DNA from 3 places in the Streptomyces sp. NPDC029164 genome. Region 3 is predicted to be linked to each of the others. Evidence: riboswitches for the same ligand, from Rfam matches in the RefSeq annotation. Region 3 holds a riboswitch; each other region holds the start of a gene.
The links. A riboswitch is a leader RNA that binds a small molecule or an ion and turns the genes downstream of it on or off. The one in region 3 is predicted to bind cyclic di-AMP.
Positions count from the first base shown of each region.

Region 1 (7,328 bases), on a different contig from region 3:
CAGGATCGCGGCGGCCCGGACCGCCGCGTCGGCGCTGGGCGCGGGCAGGGCGGAGCGGACGGTGATCCCGTACCGGGCGAGCAGCTCGCGGGCGTCCCACTCCGCCAGGGTCAGCACGGCTCCGTCGTCGACGGCGGCCAGCAGCCCGGCCAGCTGGGCCGCCGCCCCGGCCTCGTCCACGTCCTCGAACTCGGGGACGTACCCGCCCTCGGCGAGGCCGCGGCGCCACTGCCCGTACCGGACGGCTTCGGCGAGGGCCCGCACGGCCCGCTCGGCGGCGGGATAGCTGGGGATCCGGTCCTCGGACGCCGGGCGGGCCGGAACCGGCCGCGCCGGCTCTTGGGGGGCGGGGTCCGGGGCGGAGTCCCCGTTCCCGGGCGGCGCCGGGTGGGGCAGGCCCCGTGTGGCGGACAGGGCTTCGACGAGCGCGCCGAGCTCCACGTGCACCACCGCCACGGGCTTGCCCGGGACCTCGGCCACGGCCTCCCGCAGCGCGTCGGCCAGGTCGTCGGCCAGGGCGTGCTCGCTCACCCAGGGAATGGCCGTGACCACGACCGCGTCGCAGTCGTCGGAGGCGAGGGCGGCGGCCAGGGCGGCCCGGAAGTCCTCCGGCGCGGCGGCCGTCGTCAGGTCCAGCGGCGGCAACGGCCGCAGTCCCTGGGCCAGGCAGGCGTCGTAGGTCAGCACCCCGAGGGACTCGGAGTTCCCGAGGATGGCGACCCGCGGCCCGGCGGGCAGCGGCTGCGCGGCCAGCAGGAGGCCGACGTCCACCAGCTCCGTGACCGTGTCGACCCGGATGACGCCGGCCTGCCGCAGCAGGGCGGACACGGTCGCCTCCGGCAGCCTGGTGTCGGGGACGACGTGTCCGGCCGGGGTGTGGCGGCCGCCCTTGGCGACGACCACCGGCTTGACCGCGGCCGTCCGGCGGGCGAGGCGGGTGAACTTCCTCGGGTTGCCCAGGGTTTCGAGGTACAGGAGGGCGACGTCGGTGGCCTCGTCGTCGTACCAGTACTGGAGGATGTCGTTGCCGGAGACGTCGGCCCGGTTCCCCGCGGAGACGAAGGAGGACAGGCCCTCGCCGCGCCGCAGCAGCGCGGAGAGCAGGGCGATGCCGATCGCCCCGGACTGCGTGAAGAGGCCGATCCGGCCCCGCATCGGCATGGGCGCGGGCGTCAGCGAGGCGTTGAGCTCCACCTCGGGCGCGGTGTTGATCACCCCGTAGGCGTTCGGTCCGATCAGCCGCATCCCGTACGAGCGCACCTGCCGCACGAGTTCGCGCTGGCGGGCGAGTCCGTCGGGGCCGCTCTCCCCGTATCCGGCGGACAGGACGACGAGCCCCTGCACCCCGTGCTCGCCGCAGGCGGCCACGGCGTCGGGAACCCGCTCGGCGGGTACGGCGATCACGGCGAGGTCGACGGGGGCCTCGATGGCCCCGACGGTGCGGTAGGCCCGTACGCCGTCGAGCAGATCGCGCGTGACGGCCTCGTTGACGGCGTAGAGGTGGCCGTGGAAGCCGCTGTCGCGCAGGTTGCGGAGCGCGGCCGCGCCCACGCCGGCGCCGGAGCGGCTGACCCCGATGACGGCGACCGAGCCGGGGGCCAGCAGCCGCTGCGCCGAGCGGGCCTCGGCGCGCTGTTCGCGGGCGCGCTGCACGGCGAGGGACTCGGCGGTGGGTTCGAGGTCGAGGGTGAGGTGGACGGAGCCGTCCTCGAAGCTGCGCTTCTGCTGGTAGCCGACGTCCGTGAACACCTTGATCATCTTGGTGTTGGCGGGCAGCACCTCGGCGGCGAACCGGCGGATGCCGCGCTCCCGGGCCACCGCTCCGATGTGTTCGAGGAGGGCTGAGGCGACTCCGCGGCCCTGGTGGGCGTCCTGGACGAGGAAGGCGACCTCGGCCTCGTCGGCGGGTGCGGAGGCGGGCCGGCCGTCGGGGCCGATGCGGTCGTAGCGGACGGTGCCGATGAACTCCCCGCCGATGGTCGCGGCGAGGCCGACCCGGTCCACGTAGTCGTGGTGGGTGAAGCGGCGCACGTCGCGGTCGGAGAGCCGGGGGTAGGGGGCGAAGAACCGGTAGTACTTCGACTCGTCGGAGACCTGCTCGTAGAAGCTGACGAGCCGGCCCGCGTCCTCGGTGGTGATGGGCCTGATCCGGGCGGTGCCGCCGTCACGGAGGACGACATCGGCTTCCCAGTGGGCCGGGTACGAGGGATCCGACTCGATGGTCATGGGGCCACCTTAAGGCCGGGAGGGGCCGCGCAGCCCCCGCGCGGCGCATGAGGCAACCCGGGACAAACAAGTGCAAGCTGGGGAAGGTCGAACGGCGGCAGATCCGTGCCGAAGGCCGGTCGGAGCATTCCGGGCGTCGTGAGAGACTGGTCTAGACAACCGTAAGAACCTGAAGGGCATCACCATGGCAGAGCGCCGCGTCAACGTCGGCTGGGCCGAGGGCCTGCACGCTCGTCCCGCCTCGATCTTCGTCCGTGCGACGACCGCTTCCGGCGTCCCGGTGACCATCGCGAAGTCCGGCGGCGACCCCGTCAACGCCGCCTCCATGCTGGCGGTCCTGGGCCTGGGCGCCCAGGGCGGCGAGGAGATCGTCCTCGCCTCCGAGGCCGAGGGTGCGGACGCCGCACTGGACCGCCTCGCGAAGCTGGTCGCCGAGGGTCTCGAGGAGCTCCCCGAGACCGTGTGACCCTTCGGGTTCGACCCCGCGCACACCACGCGCACCACGCACCACATGCGTCACCCACGGCGAAGCCGCGGCCCCCATCCTCCGGGAGCCGCGGCTTCGTCGTTCGCACGGGAATCGGAGCCCCGCGGCGGGGAAACAGTCCCGCCCGAATACCGGCGCACCGGAATTCAGCCCCGCAGGAATCACCGCACAGCGGCAGGGCGAATTCACGCCATAAATTCGCCCCACCCCTGCACGGCGAATTCACGCGATGCCACCCTTTGTATACGGCTCCTGTTAATGCCGGCCGCTCGACATGTTTACGGCAGGTTGCGAAGTACTCACCGCCGGACGGAGCCGCAGCCGGTGCGCCCCCGCCGCGCGGTCGGCGTGCAGCGCGGTCAGCGCCCGCGCCCGCTCCGCGTCCCCGCGCGCCACCGCGTCCACGATCGCCCCGTGCTCCGCCCAGGACTCCACCGGCCGCGCCGGCGCCTCCACCACGTACATCCACGCCACCTTGTGCCGCATCTGCGTGAGCAGCGCGACCAGCCCGGGGCTGCCGGAGGCCTGGGCGAGCGTCTCGTGGAACCAGCCGCCCAGGGACCGCAGATCCTCCCCCTGGCCCCGCCTGGCCCGCTCCTGCCCCAGCCTGACCAGCCCGCGCAGCACCTTGAGGTGCGCCTCGGTGCGCCGCCGGGCGGCCCGGGCGGCCGCCAGGGGCTCCAGGAGCATCCGTACCTCCAGGAGGTCCCCGGCCTCCTGCTCGGTCGGTTCGGCCACACAGGCCCCCGCGTGGCGCCGCGTCGTCACGAAGCCCTCGGACTCCAGGGTCCGCAGCGCCTCGCGGACCGGGACGCGCGAGACCCCGTACCGGCGGGCCAGCACCTCCTCGGTCAGCCGGCTGCCCGGCTCGAACACCCCGGAGACGATGTCGTCGCGGATTGCTGTGCATACCGCGTGCGCAGGAATACGCAAGACCGGACCTCCGCCTATTTCCGACTGCCAGCGTCATTGCACGCACGCATGCGCGTGCTGCGACTCTATTGCAACACACGATAATTTCCGAGAGCGCCCGGAAATGCGAAACATTTGCACAGAGACGCAACACGAAGGCCCCGGCTCGGGGAGCCGGGGCCTTCGGAAAAGGTGCGGGACGGAGTCAGAGGCTGACGCCGTGCGAGCGCAGGTACGCGATCGGGTCGATGTCCGAGCCGTACTGCGAGCCCGTGCGGGCCTCGAAGTGCAGGTGCGGGCCGCTGGAGTTGCCGGTGGAGCCCGACAGGCCGATCTGCTGGCCGGGGGTGACCTGCTCGCCGACGGAGACGTTCAGCGAGGTCATGTGCCCGTACTGGGTGTAGGTGCCGTCGTTGTGCTTGATGACGACGTTGTTGCCGTAGGCGCCGCCCCAGCCGGCCTCGACGACGGTGCCGAAGCCCACCGCGTGGACCGAGCTGCCGGAAGCCGCGTGGAAGTCGATGCCGGTGTGGCTGCCGGAGGACCACATGCCGCCGCCCGCGTGGTACTGCGTGCTGACGTACGAGCCGTCGACGGGGGCGACGAAGGTGTTGAGGCGCTTGCGCTCCTCCTCGCGGGCCGCACGCTCGGCGGCGTCGCGCTCGGCCTTCGCCTTGGCCTCGGCGAGGCGCTTGGACTCGGCGGCCTTCTGCTTGGCCTCGGCCTCCGCCTGCGCCTTGGCGGCGGCGTGCTCGGCGGCGCGCTGCTGGGAATCGGCCTGGTCGGCGATGTCACCCGCGAGGTCCTCGGCGACGACCACGGCGCCCAGCCCGTTCTCGGGGGCGGAGCTGCTGTGGTTGTCCGCGGCGAAGGCCGGGGCGGCGAGGGAGCCGACGACACCCGTGGTGGCGATCGCGGCGATACCGGCGTAACCGGCGGTCTTCTTGCTCAGACGGCTGGAGCCACGGTGCTTACCGGTACCAGCGGGACGACTGCCAAACGCCATGAAGGGTTTGATCCTTTCCTTCCTTCTCGCCTACCGGGTTAGCTGACGGGTTCGGAGCAGGAAGGTCTCCTACGGGCCTCCTCTTGCGAGGGGGTCCGATTCACCCCAGGGACACATGTGGGTCCCCGGCTCCCCAGGCTCGCGCCTGACGGGGACTCGGCGATCGCTGTCCGGTGCCGCGGATGCGGCGGGCACAACTGACGGACAGCACGGCCGACGCTAGGCGGATCATCAGTCAATCGCCAAACAGACGCGCCTTTTTGTTGCGTACGCCACACCGCATACAAGCAACCTAGCCACCAAACGGACAAAAGGGGCTCCGGCGGATAAGCTTGCCAGAGCCCCTGCGCGATCCGTCGGTCGGCCGTCAGCCGGCCATCACCGACAGGTCAGTTGGTGACGACCGTGACGTCCCCGATCCCGAGGGCGCGCACCGGCTCCTCGATCACTGCCGCGTCGCCCACCAGGACCGTGACCAGGCGGTCCGCCGGGAAGGCCTTCACGGCCGCCGAAGTCGCCTCCACCGTGCCCGTTTCGGCCAGCCGCGCGTACAACTGCGCCTGGTAGTCGTCCGGCAGCTCCTGCTCGACCTGGTCGGCGAGGGTGCCGGCGACCGAGGCCGCCGTCTCGAACTTCAGCGGGGCCACGCCCACCAAGTTCTGTACGGCCACATCGCGTTCGGCGTCGGTCAGACCGCCCTCCGCGAGGGTGCGCAGCACCTTCCAGAGGTCCTCCAGTGCCGGACCGGTGTTCGGGGTGTCCACCGAGCCGCTGATGGCCAGCATCGAGGCGCCCTTGCCGTCCGCGGTGGAGCGCAGCACCTGGCCGAAGGCGCGCACGCCGTAGGTGTACCCCTTCTCCTCGCGCAGCACCTTGTCCAGGCGCGAGGTGAGGGTGCCGCCCAGGCAGTACGTGCCCAGCACCTGGGCCGCCCAGACCTGGTCGTGGCGGTCCGGCCCGATCCGGCCGATCAGCAGCTGCGTCTGGACCGCTCCGGGCCGGTCCACGATGACCACGCGGCCGGTGTCGTCGGCGGTCACCGGCGGCACCGGGAGGGCCGCGGCGGTGTTGCCCGTCCACGCGCCCAGGGTGTCCGCCAGTACGGCGTCCAGGTCGATGCCGGTCAGGTCGCCGACGACCACCGCGGTGGCGGTGGCGGGGCGTACGTGGGCCTCGTAGAAGGCGCGCACGGCGGCGGAGTCGATCCGGGCGACGGTCTCCTCGGTGCCCTGGCGCGGCCGGGACATCCGCAGGGACGCCGGGAACAGCTCCTTGGAGAGCTGCTTGGCGGCGCGCCGCTGGGGGTTCGCGAGCTCGTGCGGGATCTCGTCGAGCCGGTTGCGGACCAGGCGGTCCACCTCGGCGTCGGCGAACGCGGGGGCGCGCAGCGCCTCGGCGAGCAGGCCCAGCGCCTTGGCCAGCCGGGAGGCCGGGACCTCCAGGGAGACCCGGATGCCCGGGTGGTCGGCGTGCGCGTCGAGGGTGGCGCCGCAGCGCTCCAGCTCGGCCGAGAACTCCTCGGCGGAGTGCTTGTCGGTGCCCTCGGAGAGCGCCCGCGCCATGATGGTCGCCACGCCGTCCAGGCCCGCGGGCTCGGCGTCGAGCGGGGCGGCGAGATTGACCTCGACCGCGATCACCTGCTGGCCCGGCCGGTGGCAGCGCAGCAGGGTCAGCCCGTTGGACAGTTCCCCGCGGTCGGGGGCCGGGAAGGCCCACGGCTGCGGCTCGCCGGCCTGCGGGCGCGGGTGGAAGGTCATCGTGACGGCTGCGGTGTCGCTCACTGCTCCGCCCCCTCGTTCTCGTCGGACTCGTCGTTCTCGTCGTCGTCTGCCGCGATCGGCTCGTAGACGAGCACCGCGCGGTTGTCCGGGCGCAGTCGGGCCGCGGCCACGGCCTGCACCTCCTCGGCGGTGATGTCGAGGACGCGCTGGACGGCGGTCAGCGCCAGCTGCGGGTCGCCGAAGAGCACCGCGAAGCGGCACAGTTCGTCGGCGCGGCCGGCCACCGTGCTCAGCCGGTCCAGCCACTCGCGCTCCAGCTGCGCCTGGGCCCGCTCCATCTCCTCGGCCGTCGGGCCCTCGGCGGCGAACCGCGCGAGCTCCTCGTCCACGGCCGCCTCGATGGCGGGGATCTCCACGCCGCTGGAGGTCTTGACGTCCAGCCAGCCCAGCGAGGGCGCGCCGGCCAGGCGCAGCATGCCGAAGCCGGCCGCGACGGCCGTCTGGTCACGGCGTACCAGCCGGTTGTGCAGCAGCGAGGACTCCCCGCCGCCCAGGATCGTCAGCGCCACGTCGGCGGCGTCGCACTCGCGGGAACCGTCGTGCGGCAGCCGGTAGGCGGCCATCAGCGCCCGCGCCGGCACCTCCTCGACGATCTCCTCGCGCAGCTGCTCCCCGATGATGTCGGGCAGGGAGCCGTCGCGGGGCGGCTGCTTGCCGTCGTGCGCGGGGATGGTGCCGAAGTACTTCTCGACCCAGGCGAGCGTCTGCTCGGGGTCGATGTCACCGACGACCGAGAGCACCGCGTTGTTGGGCGCGTAGTACGTACGGAAGAAGCTGCGCGCGTCCTCCAGGGAGGCGGCGTCCAGGTCGGCCATGGAGCCGATGGGGGTGTGGTGGTACGGGTGGCCCTCGGGGTACGCCAGGGCCGTCAGCTTCTCGAAGGCCGTGCCGTACGGGACGTTGTCGTACCGCTGGC
Region 1 covers NZ_JBVHWW010000008.1:85,115-92,442, reverse strand. The annotation lists gene ACZ4VT_RS10280 (bifunctional acetate--CoA ligase family protein/GNAT family N-acetyltransferase) at 1-2,226, opposite strand, end outside; gene ACZ4VT_RS10275 (HPr family phosphocarrier protein) at 2,411-2,692, shown strand; gene ACZ4VT_RS10270 (GntR family transcriptional regulator) at 2,969-3,646, opposite strand; gene ACZ4VT_RS10265 (M23 family metallopeptidase) at 3,831-4,631, opposite strand; cyclic di-AMP (ydaO/yuaA leader) riboswitch at 4,645-4,803, opposite strand; gene ACZ4VT_RS10260 (M16 family metallopeptidase) at 5,021-6,388, opposite strand; gene ACZ4VT_RS10255 (M16 family metallopeptidase) at 6,409-7,328, opposite strand, start outside.
Region 1: it holds a riboswitch for cyclic di-AMP, as region 3 does, so the genes downstream of both, ACZ4VT_RS10265 (M23 family metallopeptidase) here and ACZ4VT_RS19005 (transglycosylase family protein) in region 3, are expected to answer to the same signal.

Region 2 (7,328 bases), on a different contig from region 3:
CCCGGGTGCGCACGGCTACAGCGGCAGCAGGTCGGGCCGCTTCGCCTCCACGTGGTCCCCCGAGGACTCCCCGCGCAGCCGCCGGCCGATCCACGGCACGAGGTGGTCGCGCGCCCACTGGATGTTGTCGCGGGTCACGTCCACGGAGCCGCGCGGCCGCTGCGGCGGCCACGGCTGGTCGGGGTCGGTCGGCACGTCCAGCCCGAGCACCTGCGCCGCGCGCAGCGCGACCCGCGTGTGCCCCTCGGGCGAGAGGTGCAGCCGGTCCGTGTCCCACGCCCGCCGGTCCTGTACGGACTTCAGCGACCAGAGGTCGAGCACCGGGCAGTCGTAGCGGTCGGCGATGGCGCGCACGTGCGCGCTGTACGTCGCCACCTTCCCCCGGAGGTGCTTGAGGACCGGTACGCCCCGGGTGTCGAAGCCTGTCGTGATCATGACCTGGCCGACCGCGCCGGCGAGGTCGGCCACGGCCGCCTCGAACCGCTCCGCCACGTCGTCCGGGTCGCTGCCGGGCCGGATGATGTCGTTGCCGCCCGCGCAGAAGCTGACCAGGTCGGGTGCCAGGGCCTTGGCCCTGGGAAGCTGGTCGGCCACGATCTGGTCGAGGAGCTTTCCGCGCACCGCCAGATTCGCATAACGGAAGTCGTGCTCGTCGCGCTGATCGGCCAGGAGTACGGCGAGCCGGTCCGCCCAGCCGAGATGCGAATCCCCGGGTCCCGGGTCCCCCACGCCTTCGGTGAAGCTGTCCCCGATCGCCGCGTACGAGCCGATGGTCTTGAGTTTCGTCGTCGTCGCTGCCACGAGAACCCATCCTTCACTCCCGTAACCAACCTACGCCAACGTAATGAGGGGTTGACGGACCGTGATCTGTACCACGTGGGGGATAAGGAATAAGTACACGTGAGGCCGGGACCCCCCTCGGGTCCCGGCCTCATGTGTGTTCCCGCTCCGACGGCGGGTGCCGTCAGATGCTCACGCCCTTCGAGCGGAGGTAGGCCAGCGGGTCGATGTCGGAGCCGTACGAGGAGCCCGTACGGATCTCGAAGTGGAGGTGCGGGCCCGTGGAGTTGCCCGTGGAGCCGGAGAGGCCGAGGGTCTGCCCGGCGGTGACGCTCTGGCCGGAGGAGACGGACAGCTGGGACAGGTGGGCGTACTGGGAGTACTTGCCGTCCGCGTGCCGGATGACGACCTCGTTGCCGTACGAGCCGCTCCAGCCGGCGGACACCACGGTGCCCGCGCCGACGGCCCTGACGGTGGTGCCGGAGCTCGCGATGAAGTCCACGCCGGTGTGGTAGCCGGAGGACCACATGCTGCCCGCGACCTTGTACTGGGTGGAGACGCCGGTGTTGCCGAGCGGGGAGACGAAGCCGGAGGCCGACTTCTGCGCGGCGGGCGCCCCGGCCTCGGAGTCCTGCTGCGCGGGGGCGGCCTTCGCGGCCGGCTTCGGTGCCGCCTTCGGTGCCGCCTTCGGCGCCGCCTCGGGGGCGGCCTCGGGGGCGGGGGCGGGGGCGGCGTCCACCGGGTCCGCCTCGCCCACGCCGCCGAGGTGCAGCTTCAGGCCGGGGTGGATCAGCGACGGGTTGGCCCCGACCGCCTCGCGGTTGTCGGCGTACAGCTGCTCCCAGCCGCCGGAGAGGTGGCGCTCGGCGGCGATCTTGGAGAGGTAGTCGCCCGGCACGACCGTGTAGACGCTCGGGGCGGCCTGCACGGCGGCGACGGGCGCGGCCTGCAGCGCGGCGGGGACCTGCGGGGCCACGGCGGGGGCCACCGCGGTCGCCGCGGCCGGGGCGCCGGCCGCCTGGGCGCCCGCGGCGCCCATCAGCGGCAGCGCGAGGGCCGCGCCACCGGTGCCTGCGACGGCGAAACCGCGCGATATCGACAGGGACTTGGGACGGCGGTGCTTGCCCTTTGCAGGCATGGCGAACTTCCTCTCCGGCGCCTGCGAGGTGAGCTGTCGGGTTCGGACTGGAGATGTCCGGCCGTACATGTACGGGACATGTACGTCTTCACCCCGAGCCGTCCCGGCGAAAAGATCTCCGAAAAGATCTCCGGGACAGCGGCTTACCTGGTTCCCCCGCTCCTGCCGCGCGAATAGTCGGGTGCGGTTTCCGGGCGGCGGCAGGATTCGGCGATCCACCCGGATCGATCGCGAAGGTAAACCCTTGCGACGGCGGGGAACAAGCCGCGAATTTCCTGACGGAATCACAGGATTGAGGAATCGGCGGAATTCTGGTCACCCTGCGTCCATTACCCGCCGTCAACAACCGCTCTGACGGGGCCATTCGGCATTCGCGATCAGGCACTCACGGTCACCGTATGATCTGGCTCACGGGGACGTGCCCGATCTCGCCTCCGGATATGGCAAGTTGGCGCCAAACAGCTCAATTCGGACAGAAGTCTCACCATGAAGCGGAGGAGTTCCCGTGACCCAGCAGATACAGGAGCCGGAGCTGACCGGAGTGCGCAATTTCCGTGATGTGGGCGGATTGCCGACTTCTGATGGCCGAAGGGTCAAGGCGGGACGACTGTTCCGAAGCGGACATCTCGCGCATGCCACCGAAACCGATGCAGAGTTCCTCGCCTCGCTCGGCCTCCACACCGTCTTCGACTTCCGCAACGGCGCCGACCACGCGCTGGAGGGGCCGGACGTGGAACTGCCCGGGGTACGGAACGTGAACATCCCGCTCTCCGATCCGGCCGACGGCCGGGAGTTCTGGCGGCTGGTGCGCGAGGGCGACCTCGCCCAGCTGCGCACGATCCTGGGCGACGGCAAGGCCGCGGCCCGGATGACGCACTCGTACCGCAGGATCATCGAGCAGCGCACCGCCGAGCACAGCCGGGTCGTGCACGCGCTCGCCGAGGACAGCGTCCCGGCCCTCCTGCACTGCGCGGCCGGCAAGGACCGGGCCGGCCTGTCGATCGCCGTCACCCTGCTCGCGCTGGGCGTCGGGCGCGAGGCGATCGTGGCGGACTACCTGGAGTCGAACGCCCCGCACCGCCGTTACCGGGTGCGCCGCAGCAGCGCGTCCGACGAGGCCCGCTCCCCCGAGGTGATGGAGCTGCTGGCACCGCTCTTCGACGCCCGCGCCGAGTACCTGGTCGCCGCCTTCGAGACCATCGACGAGACCTGGGGCGGGGTGGACCCCTACCTGGCGGAGGGCCTCGGGCTGAAGCCCGAGACCCTCGGCCGACTGCGTGAGCGACTGCTGGAATAGGCCGCCCGGAGCGGGCCGTCAGCGCTGGGCGACGGCCTGCTTCACCAGCGTCCTGCCGAAGTCCCACATCAGCCCGGACCCGCCGTGCGCCTCGTCCATGACCGCGCGGAAGGCACCGACGAACCGGTCGACGTCCCGCTCGTCCACGACCAGTGGCGGAATGAGCTTGATGACCTCCAGGTGGTCCCCGGAGACCTGGGTGAGGATCCGGTGCTTCTGGAGCAGCGGCACCACGACCATCTGGGCGAAGAGCCCCTTGCGGGCCGCCTGCAGCATCGTCCACCGGCTGCGCAGCCCCAGCGAGGACGGCCGGCCGAACTCGATGCCGATCATCAGCCCGCGCCCGCGCACCTCGTGCAGCAGCTCGTACTCGTCCACCATCGCCGCGAGCCGCCCCCGCAGCAGGTCCCCCGTCGCCCGGGCGTGCGCGACGAGCTCCTCGTCCTCCATGACCGACAGCACCGCCAGCCCGGCCGCCATCGCCTGCGCGTTGGACCCGAAGCTCGCGGAGTGCACGAGCACCCGGTCCATGGACGAGTAGACCTTCTTGAAGATCCAGTCCTTGCCCAGGGTGGCGCCGACCGGCACGTAGCCGCCCGACAGCGCCTTGGCGACGCACACCAGGTCCGGCTCCACGCCCGGCTCGTGCTGGTAGGCGTAGAAGTCACCGGTCCGTCCGAGGCCGGTCTGCACCTCGTCCGCGATCAGCAGCGCCTTGTGCCGGTGCAGCAGTTCCTGCGCGGCGAGCAGGAACCCGGGCGGGGCCTCGAGAACCCCCTTGCCCTGGATCGGCTCCACGACGAAGGCCGCGACGTCGCCCTTGCGGAGCTCCCGCTCCAGGGCGCCCAGGTCTCCGAGGGCGATCTTCGTATCGGGAAGGAGGGGGGCGAAGCCGTCACGGAACCCGCCCTCTCCGTTCACCGACAAGGAGCCGGTGGTCAGCCCGTGGAAGGCGTGGTCGCAGTAGAGGACCCTGGGCCGCCCGGTGGCGTACCGGGCGAACTTCAGGGCCGTCTCCACCGCCTCCGTGCCGCTGTTGCCGAAGAAGACCCGGTCCAGGTGCGGGCTGTACGAGAGCAGCTTCTCGGCCAGCAGCCCGGGCAGCGGCTGGCAGTCGAAGCGGGTGAGGTCGGCGAGCTGCGCGTCCAGTACGTCGTGCAGGGCCCGGCGGACCACCGGGTGGTGGCGGCCCAGGCCCATGACCCCGAAGCCGGCCAGCATGTCGAGGTAGTCGTTCCCCTCGGCGTCCCAGAAGTGGGCGCCCTCGGCCCGCTCGTAGACCTTGTCGAAGCCGATGGTGTGGAGCATCCGGGGCAGTTGGTGGTTGAGGTGGCGGGCGTGCAGCTCGTACCGCTCCCCTGCGCGCGCGGCCAGCAGGGCGCCGAGGTCGAAGCCCTTGCCCCGGGCACCCGCCCCTTCCTCCGCCGGGGCGGTCATGCCGACGTGCCCCGGTTGCCGCCGATCGTCTCCCGGGCCGCCCGCAGGGATTCCTTGAGGGAGCCCATGGTGGCGAGGACGGCGGTGGGCTCGTAGCCGCAGTGCGCCATGCAGTTCGCGCAGCGCGGGTCCTTTCCGCGGCCGTACTTGCTCCAGTCGGTGTCGTTGATCAGCTCCCGGTACGTCGGCACGTAGCCGTCGCTCATCAGATAGCAGGGGCGCTGCCAGCCGAAGAGGGAGTAATTGGGAATGGCCCAGGCCGTGCAGGGGAAATCGGTTTTCCCTTCCAGGAAGTCCAGGAAGAGCGGCGAGTGATTGAGCCGCCAGCGCCGCCGGTTGCCGCCCGCGAAGGCCTTCCTGAAGAGTTCCCTCGTCTGTTCGACGCCGAGGAAGTGTTCCTGGTCGGGGGCCTTTTCGTAGGCGTAGGCCGGGGAGATCATCATCTCGTCGACCTGGAGGTCGTCATTGAGGTAGTTGAGCACCTCGATGATCGTCTGCGGGGTGTCCGTGTTGAAGAAGGTGGAGTTGGTGGTCACCCGGAACCCGCGCCTCTTCGCCTCCTTGATGGCCGCGACCGCCTCGTCGAAGACGCCTTCCTTGGCCACGGACTCGTCGTGGCGCTCGCGCAGGCCGTCGATGTGCACGGCGAAGGCGAAATAGGGGGAAGGGGTGAACTTCTCGATCTTCTTGCGCAGGAGCATCGCGTTGGTGCAGAGGAATACGTACTTCCGCCTCGCCACCAACTGCCGGACGATCTCGTGGATCTGCGGGTGCATCAAGGGCTCGCCCCCCGCGATGGACACCATCGGGGCGCCGGACTCCAGCACGGCGCCGACCGCCTGGGCGACCGGCATGCGCTGCTTGAGCACCCCGGCCGGGTGCTGGATCTTTCCGCACCCCTCACAGGCCAGGTTGCAGGCGTAGAGCGGCTCCAGCTCGACGATCAGCGGGAACTTCTCACGCTTGCGGAGCTTCTGTTCGAGAAGATAGGTCCCGACCCTGATGGACTGGCGCAGCGGCATGGCCATCTGGCTCACCTCCTGGGGAGCAGCAAAGAACGGTGCCATTCGTAAAACGCGGGCAGTACGGCACGCAGAACGCGGAAGGCCGATATTCCCCCGCGAACCGTGCCGATACGGACGAGCTCATGCTCCGGAGCGTCCACGATCACCCGGACGGCCGCAACCGGGCGGCCGCCTTCCGGGGAAGGGCCGCCACGGATGGCGGTCCACAGGGTGGCCGCGGACTCCATGTCGACCGCGATGGCGCCGGTGGCGCGCAGCCGCGCGCGCTCCTGGCCGCGGACGACGTGGTCGGATCCGGTCAGTGCGCCGGTGTGCACGGTCCGGCCCGGTGCGGCCCGGGCCAGTGCCTCGGCGAGCAGCGCGGTGCCGGTGCAGGTGACGGCCCCCTGCGGGCCCCGGGTCTCCTCGGCGACGACCAGGTCGCCGGGGTGCATGCCGGGCACCAGCCCGGCGCAGAACCCGGTGGCGAGGACGGCGGCCCGGTCCATCCCGGGGCCGTCCAGTGCCCGGGCGACGGCCCGCTCGGCCGCGCGCGGGCCCATCCCGGTGCGCAGCAGGGAGTAGCTCCCGGCCGGGCCGCGGGCCGCCGCCCCGGGTTCGGCGCTGCGCAGCGCCGCCTGCTCGATGCGCAGCGCGCAGGCGACCAGCAGCGGGTCGGGGTTCCCGGCCCGGTCCCCGCCGCTCCGCTGTGGTGCGGCGGACATCAGACGGCTCCGCCGGGGGCGAACGGTTCCCCGTACAGGTAGCGGCCGAGCGCGGTCAGCGGGAACACCTGCCGGTACAGGTGGTAGTTGATGGAGAAGTCCCAGGGGAAGCCGGTGCCGGTGAAGTGCGGCTCGTCCCAGGAGCCGTCCTCCCGCTGCGTCTCCACCAGGTAGCCGATGCCCCGTTCGACGGCCTTGCCGTCCCGCTCGCCGGCCGACAGCAGGGCCATCAGCGCCCACGCGGTCTGCGAGGCGGTGGACGCCCCCTTCCCGGCCCAGGACAGGTCCTTGTAGGAGCGCTGGTCCTCGCCCCACCCGCCGTCCTCGTTCTGTACGGTCTCCAGCCAGCGCACGGCTCTGCGGACGGCGGGATGCCCCGGGGAGATGCCGGCCGCGGTGAGCGCCGGGACCACCGAACCGGTGCCGTAGACGTAGTTGGTGCCCCAGCGGCCGAACCAGGCGCCGTTCGCCTCCTGTTCGGCGAGCAGCCAGGCGATGCCGCGCCGGGTCCGGGCGTCGCCGGAGCGGCCCTCGAAGGCGAGCATCTCCACCACGTGGGCGGTGACGTCGGCCGAGGGCGGGTCGATGACCTCGCCGAAGTCGCAGAAGGGCAGCCGGTTCGGGAAGGGGCTGGTGTTGTCGGCGTCGAAGGCGCCCCAGCCGCCGTCCTTCGACTGCATGCCGAGGTTCCAGGACACCCCGCGGGCGATGGCCGCCTCGACGCGGGCCGGGTCCGGGTGCTGGATCCGGCGCAGTGCGAGGACGACCTCGGCGGTGTCGTCGATGTCGGGGTAGGTGTCGTTGTGGAACTCGAACGCCCAGCCGCCGGGGGCCAGCCCCGGCCGCCGCACGGCCCAGTCCCCACTGCGGGTGATCTCCTCGCCGAGCATCCAGTCGGCGGCCTTGACCAGCGCCGGGTGGCCGGGGTGCAGGCCCGCGTCGGCGAG
Region 2 covers NZ_JBVHWW010000033.1:88,965-96,292, reverse strand. The annotation lists gene ACZ4VT_RS28535 (SGNH/GDSL hydrolase family protein) at 16-801, opposite strand; gene ACZ4VT_RS28530 (LysM peptidoglycan-binding domain-containing M23 family metallopeptidase) at 965-1,918, opposite strand; cyclic di-AMP (ydaO/yuaA leader) riboswitch at 1,922-2,108, opposite strand; gene ACZ4VT_RS28525 (tyrosine-protein phosphatase) at 2,424-3,215, shown strand; gene ACZ4VT_RS28520 (aspartate aminotransferase family protein) at 3,234-4,652, opposite strand; gene hpnH (adenosyl-hopene transferase HpnH) at 4,649-5,680, opposite strand; gene ACZ4VT_RS28510 (phosphorylase family protein) at 5,686-6,381, opposite strand; gene shc (squalene--hopene cyclase) at 6,381-7,328, opposite strand, start outside.
Region 2: it holds a riboswitch for cyclic di-AMP, as region 3 does, so the genes downstream of both, ACZ4VT_RS28530 (LysM peptidoglycan-binding domain-containing M23 family metallopeptidase) here and ACZ4VT_RS19005 (transglycosylase family protein) in region 3, are expected to answer to the same signal.

Region 3 (7,328 bases):
GCCCGACCCTCTTCGACTGGGAGTTCGCGACCGACCCCTACCCGGCCTACGCCTGGCTGCGCGAGCACTCACCGGTGCACCGCACCAAGCTCCCCAGCGGGGTCGACGCCTGGCTGGTCACCCGGTACGCCGACGCCCGCCAGGCCCTCGCCGACCAGCGGCTGAGCAAGAATCCGGCGCACCACGCGGAACCGGCGCACGCCAAGGGCAAGACCGGGATCCCGGGGGAGCGCAAGGCGGAGCTGATGACGCACCTGCTCAACATCGACCCGCCGGACCACACCCGGCTGCGGCGGCTGGTGTCGAAGGCGTTCACCCCGCGCCGGGTCGCCGAGTTCACCCCGCGGGTGCAGGCGCTCACCGACCACCTGATCGACGCCTTCGCGGCGAAGGGGGAGGCGGACCTCATCCACGAGTTCGCCTTCCCGCTCCCCATCTACGCCATCTGCGAGATGCTCGGAGTACCGCGCGAGGACCAGGACGACTTCCGCGACTGGGCCGGGATGATGATCCGCCACGGCGGCGGCCCGCGCGGCGGCGTCGCCCGCTCGGTGAAGCAGATGCGGACCTATCTCGGCGAACTCATCCATCGCAAAAGGGATGATCTGGGCAATGACCTCATCTCGGATCTGATCCGGGCGAGCGACCACGGCGACCACCTCAGTGAGGCCGAGGCCACCGCCATGGCCTTCATCCTGCTCTTCGCCGGGTTCGAGACGACCGTGAACCTCATCGGCAACGGGGTCCACTCCCTCTTCATGAACCCCGGCCAGCGCGAGCGCCTCCAGCGCTCCCTCGCCGCCGGCGAGACCGGTCTGCTGGCCACCGGGGTCGAGGAACTCCTGCGCTACGACGGCCCCGTGGAGCTGGCGACGTGGCGGTTCGCCACCGAGCCGCTGACCCTCGGCGGGCAGCGGATCGAGGCCGGGGACCCGGTCCTGGTCGTCCTCGCGGCCGCCGACCGCGATCCCGAGCGGTTCGCGGAACCGGATACCCTCGACCTCTCCCGGACCGACAACCAGCACCTCGGGTACGGGCACGGCATCCACTACTGCCTGGGCGCCCCGCTCGCACGGCTCGAAGGGCAGACGGCGCTCGCGACCCTGCTGACGCGCCTGCCCGATCTGGAACTGGCTGTTCCGCCCCAAGACCTGCGCTGGCGCGGGGGGTTGATCATGCGAGGGCTACGTACTCTTCCCGTCCGGTTCGCGGCTCAAAACACTTGTGTGGCTTCTGATGAAAAGTCAGATCCCGCTTGAACTTGTGACAATCGTTCGAAGGCCGCTAGGTTCTGCCGTTACCCCGCTGTTATGCGAAAGGTGCACCTCATGCGTTCCGGGAACGGCCGCCACAGACGCCCCCGCCAGGTCCCCGCGCTGGTAGTCACAGCCGGAGTCACTGGCTCCGCGCTGGCTCTGCCGCTGCTAGCCGCCACCAATGCCACCGCTGCCGACACCGCGACCTGGGACAAGGTCGCCGAGTGCGAGAGCGGCGGCTCCTGGAGTGCCAACTCCGGCACCGGCGCGTACGGCGGGCTGCAGTTCACCCAGGAGGAGTGGCAGGGCGCCGGCGGACTCGACTTCGCCGAGCGCGCCGACCTCGCGAGCCGGTCCCAGCAGATCGCCGTGGCCGAGCGAGTGCTGGCCTCGCAGGGACCGCAAGCGTGGCCGCTGTGCGCCACCTCGGCGGGACTGGAGCAGCAGGGCCCCGCCGCCAAGGTGGATCCCGGTCTGCCCGGCACCTCCGGCCCGATCGCCCCCTCGCCCTCCCGCCCGGACGACGCGGTCCCGTCCACCACCGGCGGCGAGCCGGCCAAGGACTTCGGCGCCCCGACCCACGCGGCCCCCAGCCCGACAGGCAGCCCCTTCCTGATCCCCGACGCGCCGTCCGTCGGACTCCCCGTCATGCCGGCGCCGGACGCCCCGACGGCGCCTCCCGTCGACCCGTCGCAGCCGGCGGTCCCGGGCACCCCGGGCACCACGCCGCTGCCGCCCGTCGACCCGACGGCTCCGACCCTCCCGGTGGACCCCTCGGCGCCCACGACCCCGCCCACCACCACCCCGGGTGCGACCCCGGCGGACCCGGCCGCCCCGACCGCCCCGGCGACCCCGGGCGCCACTCCGGAAGGCGCTCCGGCCGAGGGCAGCGGCAAGCACCGCGGCGCTCCCGCGCCCGAGGCCCCCGTCCCGTCTGACGCCGCGTCGGCCCCCACGTACACGGTCCAGGAGGGCGACAGCCTGGCGACCATCGCGGTTGCCAAGGGAGTCAAGGGCGGCTGGAACGGCCTCTACGAGGCCAACGAGCAGGTCATCGGCGAGGATGCCAACCTGATCAAGCCCGGACAGAACCTGGATCTAACCATGCAATAAGGACACTTCAGGCGCCCGGAAAGAACTGATTGTCGGTTATCTGTAAGTGAGACATGTGTCTCTTCCGGTCAACTGGCGTGTCCCGCCCCGGGGCTTCCGCAAACCCCGTCCTCACCTGCGCAAACGCCCCTGCGGAGAGCGCAAGTAGGGCCCCTCTCTCCCCGATGTTCCTCGTTGAACATCGGGGAGAGACCTGTCTACCTTCTGATTCGCCCGCCACCGCGGGCTCCTTCGACCGCATCGCCGAATCCTGCCGGCGGACGGGGGGAACAGTCGTCGCGTCAAGCGCCGAAGGCAGGAGCGGGGGAACCAAGGTAGGCGCCGGGAGCGGCCGTTGAGAGACGGTCACGCCACCGGCTAGGGGTTAAGACGTGCGCTAGGTCGCACGGCCGGGCAACTCACTCGCCCGAACCCGACAGCTCACCTCGTAGGCGTCGGTGAGGAGAAACTCCATGCTGCTTTCCGGCAAGGGCAAGCACCGTCGCACCTCCAAGGCCGTCCGCATCGTCACGCTCGCCGGTGTCGCCGGTGTGGCCGTCGCCGCCCCCCTGATGGCCGCGGGCACCGCCAGCGCCGCCACCGCGTCCGAGTGGGACAAGGTCGCGCAGTGCGAGTCCGGCGGCAACTGGTCCATCAACACGGGCAACGGCTACTACGGCGGACTGCAGTTCTCGTCCTCGACGTGGGCCGCGTACGGCGGCAAGTCGTACGCCGCGCAGGCCAACCAGGCCTCGAAGTCCCAGCAGATAGCCGTCGCCGAGAAGGTCCTCAAGGGCCAGGGTAAGGGCGCCTGGCCGCACTGCGGCAAGGGTCTGTCGAACTCCTCCTACGCCGGTGGCGGCACGGAGACCTCGACGCAGAACAAGCCGAAGGCCGACTCGAAGAAGACCGAGACGAAGGCCACCCCGAAGGCCACGCCGAAGAAGGAGACCAAGCGCTCCGAGGCCCCGACCACCCGTTCCGAGCGCCCGGCGGCCCCCGAGGCCCCGAAGACCGGCAACGGCTCGTACGAGGTCAAGCCCGGCGACACCCTGGGCACCATCGCCGAGGTCAACGGCGTCAAGGGCGGCTGGGAGAAGCTCTTCGAGCTGAACAAGGACATAGTCTCGGACGCCGACCTGATCTTCCCGGGTCAGAAGCTGAAGCTCAGCTGAACACTGCGGCAATAGCCGCAAGAGCGTACGCAACGCACAGCATTCCCCCCGCCCGGCGCGTCTCCCCCCACGCGCCGGGCGGCGGCGTGCGTACCGGACAACGGGCGACGAACCGGAGACCTATGTCCCGGAAGAGGGGTATTCGGGCCCTTTTTCGTCCCAGGGGTCGGGCGGTCGGCCGGTCGAGTGCCCCGGGCCGGTTAGGCTCTAAGCGGCAAGGCCGTCCCACGGCCTGACATGCCACCGCACACCCAGCGTCACATCCCAGAAGGAGATGCTCGTGCCGTCCATCGACGTCGTCGTAGCCCGGGAAATCCTGGACTCCCGAGGCAACCCCACGGTCGAGGTCGAGGTGGGCCTCGACGATGGCAGCACCGGCCGTGCTGCAGTCCCGTCCGGCGCCTCCACCGGTGCATTCGAGGCCATCGAGCTCCGTGACGGTGACCCCGACCGTTACTTCGGCAAGGGTGTCGAGAAGGCCGTCCTCGCCGTCATCGAGCAGATCGGCCCGGAGCTCGTCGGCTACGACGCCACCGAGCAGCGCCTGATCGACCAGGCCATGTTCGACCTGGATGCCACCGACAACAAGGGCTCCCTCGGCGCCAACGCCATCCTCGGCGTCTCCCTCGCCGTCGCGCACGCCGCGTCCGAGGCCTCGGACCTGCCGCTCTTCCGTTACCTCGGCGGTCCGAACGCGCACCTGCTGCCCGTTCCGATGATGAACATCCTCAACGGTGGGTCGCACGCCGACTCCAACGTGGACATCCAGGAGTTCATGATCGCCCCGATCGGCGCGGAGTCCTTCTCCGAGGCGCTGCGTTGGGGCGCGGAGGTCTACCACACCCTCAAGAAGGTCCTGCACACCAAGGGCCTCTCCACCGGTCTGGGCGACGAGGGCGGCTTCGCGCCGAACCTGGAGTCCAACCGCGCCGCGCTCGACCTCATCGTCGAGGCCATCAAGCAGGCCGGCTACACCCCGGGCAAGGACATCGCGCTCGCGCTCGACGTCGCCGCGTCCGAGTTCTACAAGGACGGCAAGTACGAGTTCGAGGGCCAGTCCCGCTCGGCCGCCGAGATGACCGAGTACTACGAGGAGCTCGTCTCCGCGTACCCGATGGTCTCCATCGAGGACCCGCTGTACGAGGACGACTGGGCCGGCTGGAAGACCCTCACCGACAAGCTGGGCTCCAAGGTCCAGATCGTCGGCGACGACCTCTTCGTCACCAACCCGGAGCGTCTGGCCCGCGGTATCGAGGAGGGCTCCGCGAACGCCCTGCTCGTGAAGGTGAACCAGATCGGTTCGCTGACCGAGACCCTGGACGCCGTCGAGATGGCCCAGCGCAACGGCTTCAAGTGCATGATGTCCCACCGTTCCGGTGAGACCGAGGACGTCACCATCGCCGACCTCGCCGTCGCCGTGAACTGCGGTCAGATCAAGACCGGCGCCCCGGCCCGCTCGGACCGCGTCGCCAAGTACAACCAGCTGCTGCGCATCGAGGAGATCCTCGACGACGCCGCGGTGTACGCGGGCCGCAGCGCCTTCCCGCGCTTCAAGGGCTAATCACCCCCCTGAGGGGCTGGCCTCCGTACGTCCCCGCACTCGGTCCCGTACCGTGTGCGGGGACGTATTTGCGTAGTGCGTACACAGGGGAGGCGGACCAATGGCCGGGAACCGGGATCGGTTCTCCACCTTCTCCACCGCGACCAGGCTCAAGCAGCTCGGTGAGCGGACCGCCGCCCACGTCTACCGCTCGCAGTCGCGCCGGCAGGTCCGCCGCAGCCGGCTCACCGGCCGGGCCGCGCTCCTCGTGCTCGTCCTCTGTACCCTGGTCGTCGCCCTCGCGTATCCGATGCGCCAGTACGTCTCCCAGCGCTCGGAGATCGCGGAGCAGCGGCGGGCCGCCGCCACCGCGCGGGAGCGCCTGGAGCGGCTGCGCGACGAAAAGGCCCGCTGGCAGGACGACGCCTACGCCGAGCAGCAGGCACGCAGGCACCTGCACTTCCTGCGCCCGGGGGAGATCGGCTACATCATGAGCGACCCCGGGGCCCAGCCCCCGGAACCGCACCGGACCGGCCAGGCCGGCTCGGACCGCCCCTGGTACTCGAACGTCTGGGACGGCGTCGACAAGGCCGACCGCCCCGGCGACTGAACCAGTTCCATCCGTCATAGAACCGAACGAAGAGACTTCCTCCAGGCATGCAGACGCCCCCGCCCCAGACCGACCGGACCGAGCCGACCGACGCGGACATCGAGGCGTTCGAGCAGCAGCTCGGCCGCCCGCCGCGCGGGCTGCGCGCCATCGCGCACCGCTGCCCCTGCGGGCAGCCGGACGTGGTGGAGACCGCCCCTCGGCTCCCCGACGGCACCCCCTTCCCCACGCTGTACTACCTGACGTGCCCGCGCGCGGCCTCCGCGATCGGCACGCTGGAGGCCAACGGCGTGATGAAGGAGATGCAGGCCCGGCTCGCCGAGGACCCGGAGCTCGCCGCCGCCTACCAGGCCGCGCACGAGGACTACATCCGGCGCCGCGACGCCATCGAGGTGCTCCAGGGGTTCCCGAGCGCCGGCGGGATGCCGGACCGGGTCAAGTGCCTGCACGTGCTGGTCGGTCACTCCCTGGCCGCGGGCCCGGGCGTGAACCCGTTCGGTGACGAGGCCCTGGCGATGCTGCCCGAGTGGTGGGCCAAGGGCGCCTGCGTCACCCCGTGCGCGGAGAAGAAGGAGTCGGACGCGTGAGCCGGGTCGCCGGCATCGACTGCGGTACGAACTCCATCCGGCTCCTCGTCGCGGACTGTGACCCGGACACCGGCGAGCTGGTCGAGCTGGACCGGCGGATGACCATCGTCCGCCTCGGCCAGGGCGTGGACCGGACCGGGCGCCTCGCCCCGGAGGCGTTGGAGCGCACCTTCGCCGCCTGCCGCGAATACGCCGCGGTCATCAAGGAGCTCGGAGCGGAGAAGGTGCGCTTCGTGGCCACCTCCGCCTCCCGGGACGCCGAGAACCGCGACGAGTTCGTGCAGGGCGTCAAGGACATCCTGGGCGTGGAGCCCGAGGTGATCTCCGGCGACCAGGAGGCCGAGTTCTCCTTCACCGGCGCCACCAAGGAGCTCGTCGCCCACGAACACCTGGAACGGCCGTTCCTGGTGGTGGACATCGGCGGCGGTTCGACCGAGTTCGTGGTCGGCGAGGACCACGTGCGCGCCGCCCGCTCCGTGGACGTGGGCTGCGTCCGGATGACCGAGCGTCACCTCGCGGTGGACGGGGTCGTCACCGACCCGCCGTCCCCGGCGCAGATCGCCGCGATGCGGGCCGACATCGAGGCCGCCCTCGACCTGGCCGCCGAGAGCGTCCCGCTGGCCGAGGCGCGCACCCTGGTGGGCCTGGCCGGTTCGGTCACCACGGTGGCCGGGATCGTCCTCGGCCTGCCGGAGTACCTCTCCTCGGAGATCCACCACGCGCGGATCTCCTACGAGCAGGTCCGCGAGGTCAGCGAGCGGATGCTCACGGCGACCCACGCCGAGCGCGCGGCGATCCCCGTGATGCACCCGGGCCGGGTGGACGTGATCGGGGCCGGCGTGCTGGTGCTCCTGGCGATCATGGAGCGGATCGGCGCCACCGAGGTCATCGTGTCCGAGCACGACATCCTCGACGGAATCGCCTGGTCGATCGCCTGAACGACCTTCGAACGTGGGGTTGAGGGGTCTTCGGACCCGTGATCCACATGAAGTTCGTGAAGTTCTTCACAAGGAAAAGGGGCCTGGGGGGCCGACGGAAGGGCCGTTTGGGCCCCTCCAGAGGTCCTCG
Region 3 covers NZ_JBVHWW010000018.1:89,063-96,390, forward strand. The annotation lists gene ACZ4VT_RS18995 (cytochrome P450 family protein) at 1-1,259, shown strand, start outside; gene ACZ4VT_RS19000 (transglycosylase family protein) at 1,329-2,369, shown strand; cyclic di-AMP (ydaO/yuaA leader) riboswitch at 2,646-2,818, shown strand; gene ACZ4VT_RS19005 (transglycosylase family protein) at 2,822-3,523, shown strand; gene eno (phosphopyruvate hydratase) at 3,798-5,084, shown strand; gene ACZ4VT_RS19015 (FtsB family cell division protein) at 5,185-5,673, shown strand; gene ACZ4VT_RS19020 (DUF501 domain-containing protein) at 5,721-6,260, shown strand; gene ACZ4VT_RS19025 (Ppx/GppA phosphatase family protein) at 6,257-7,198, shown strand.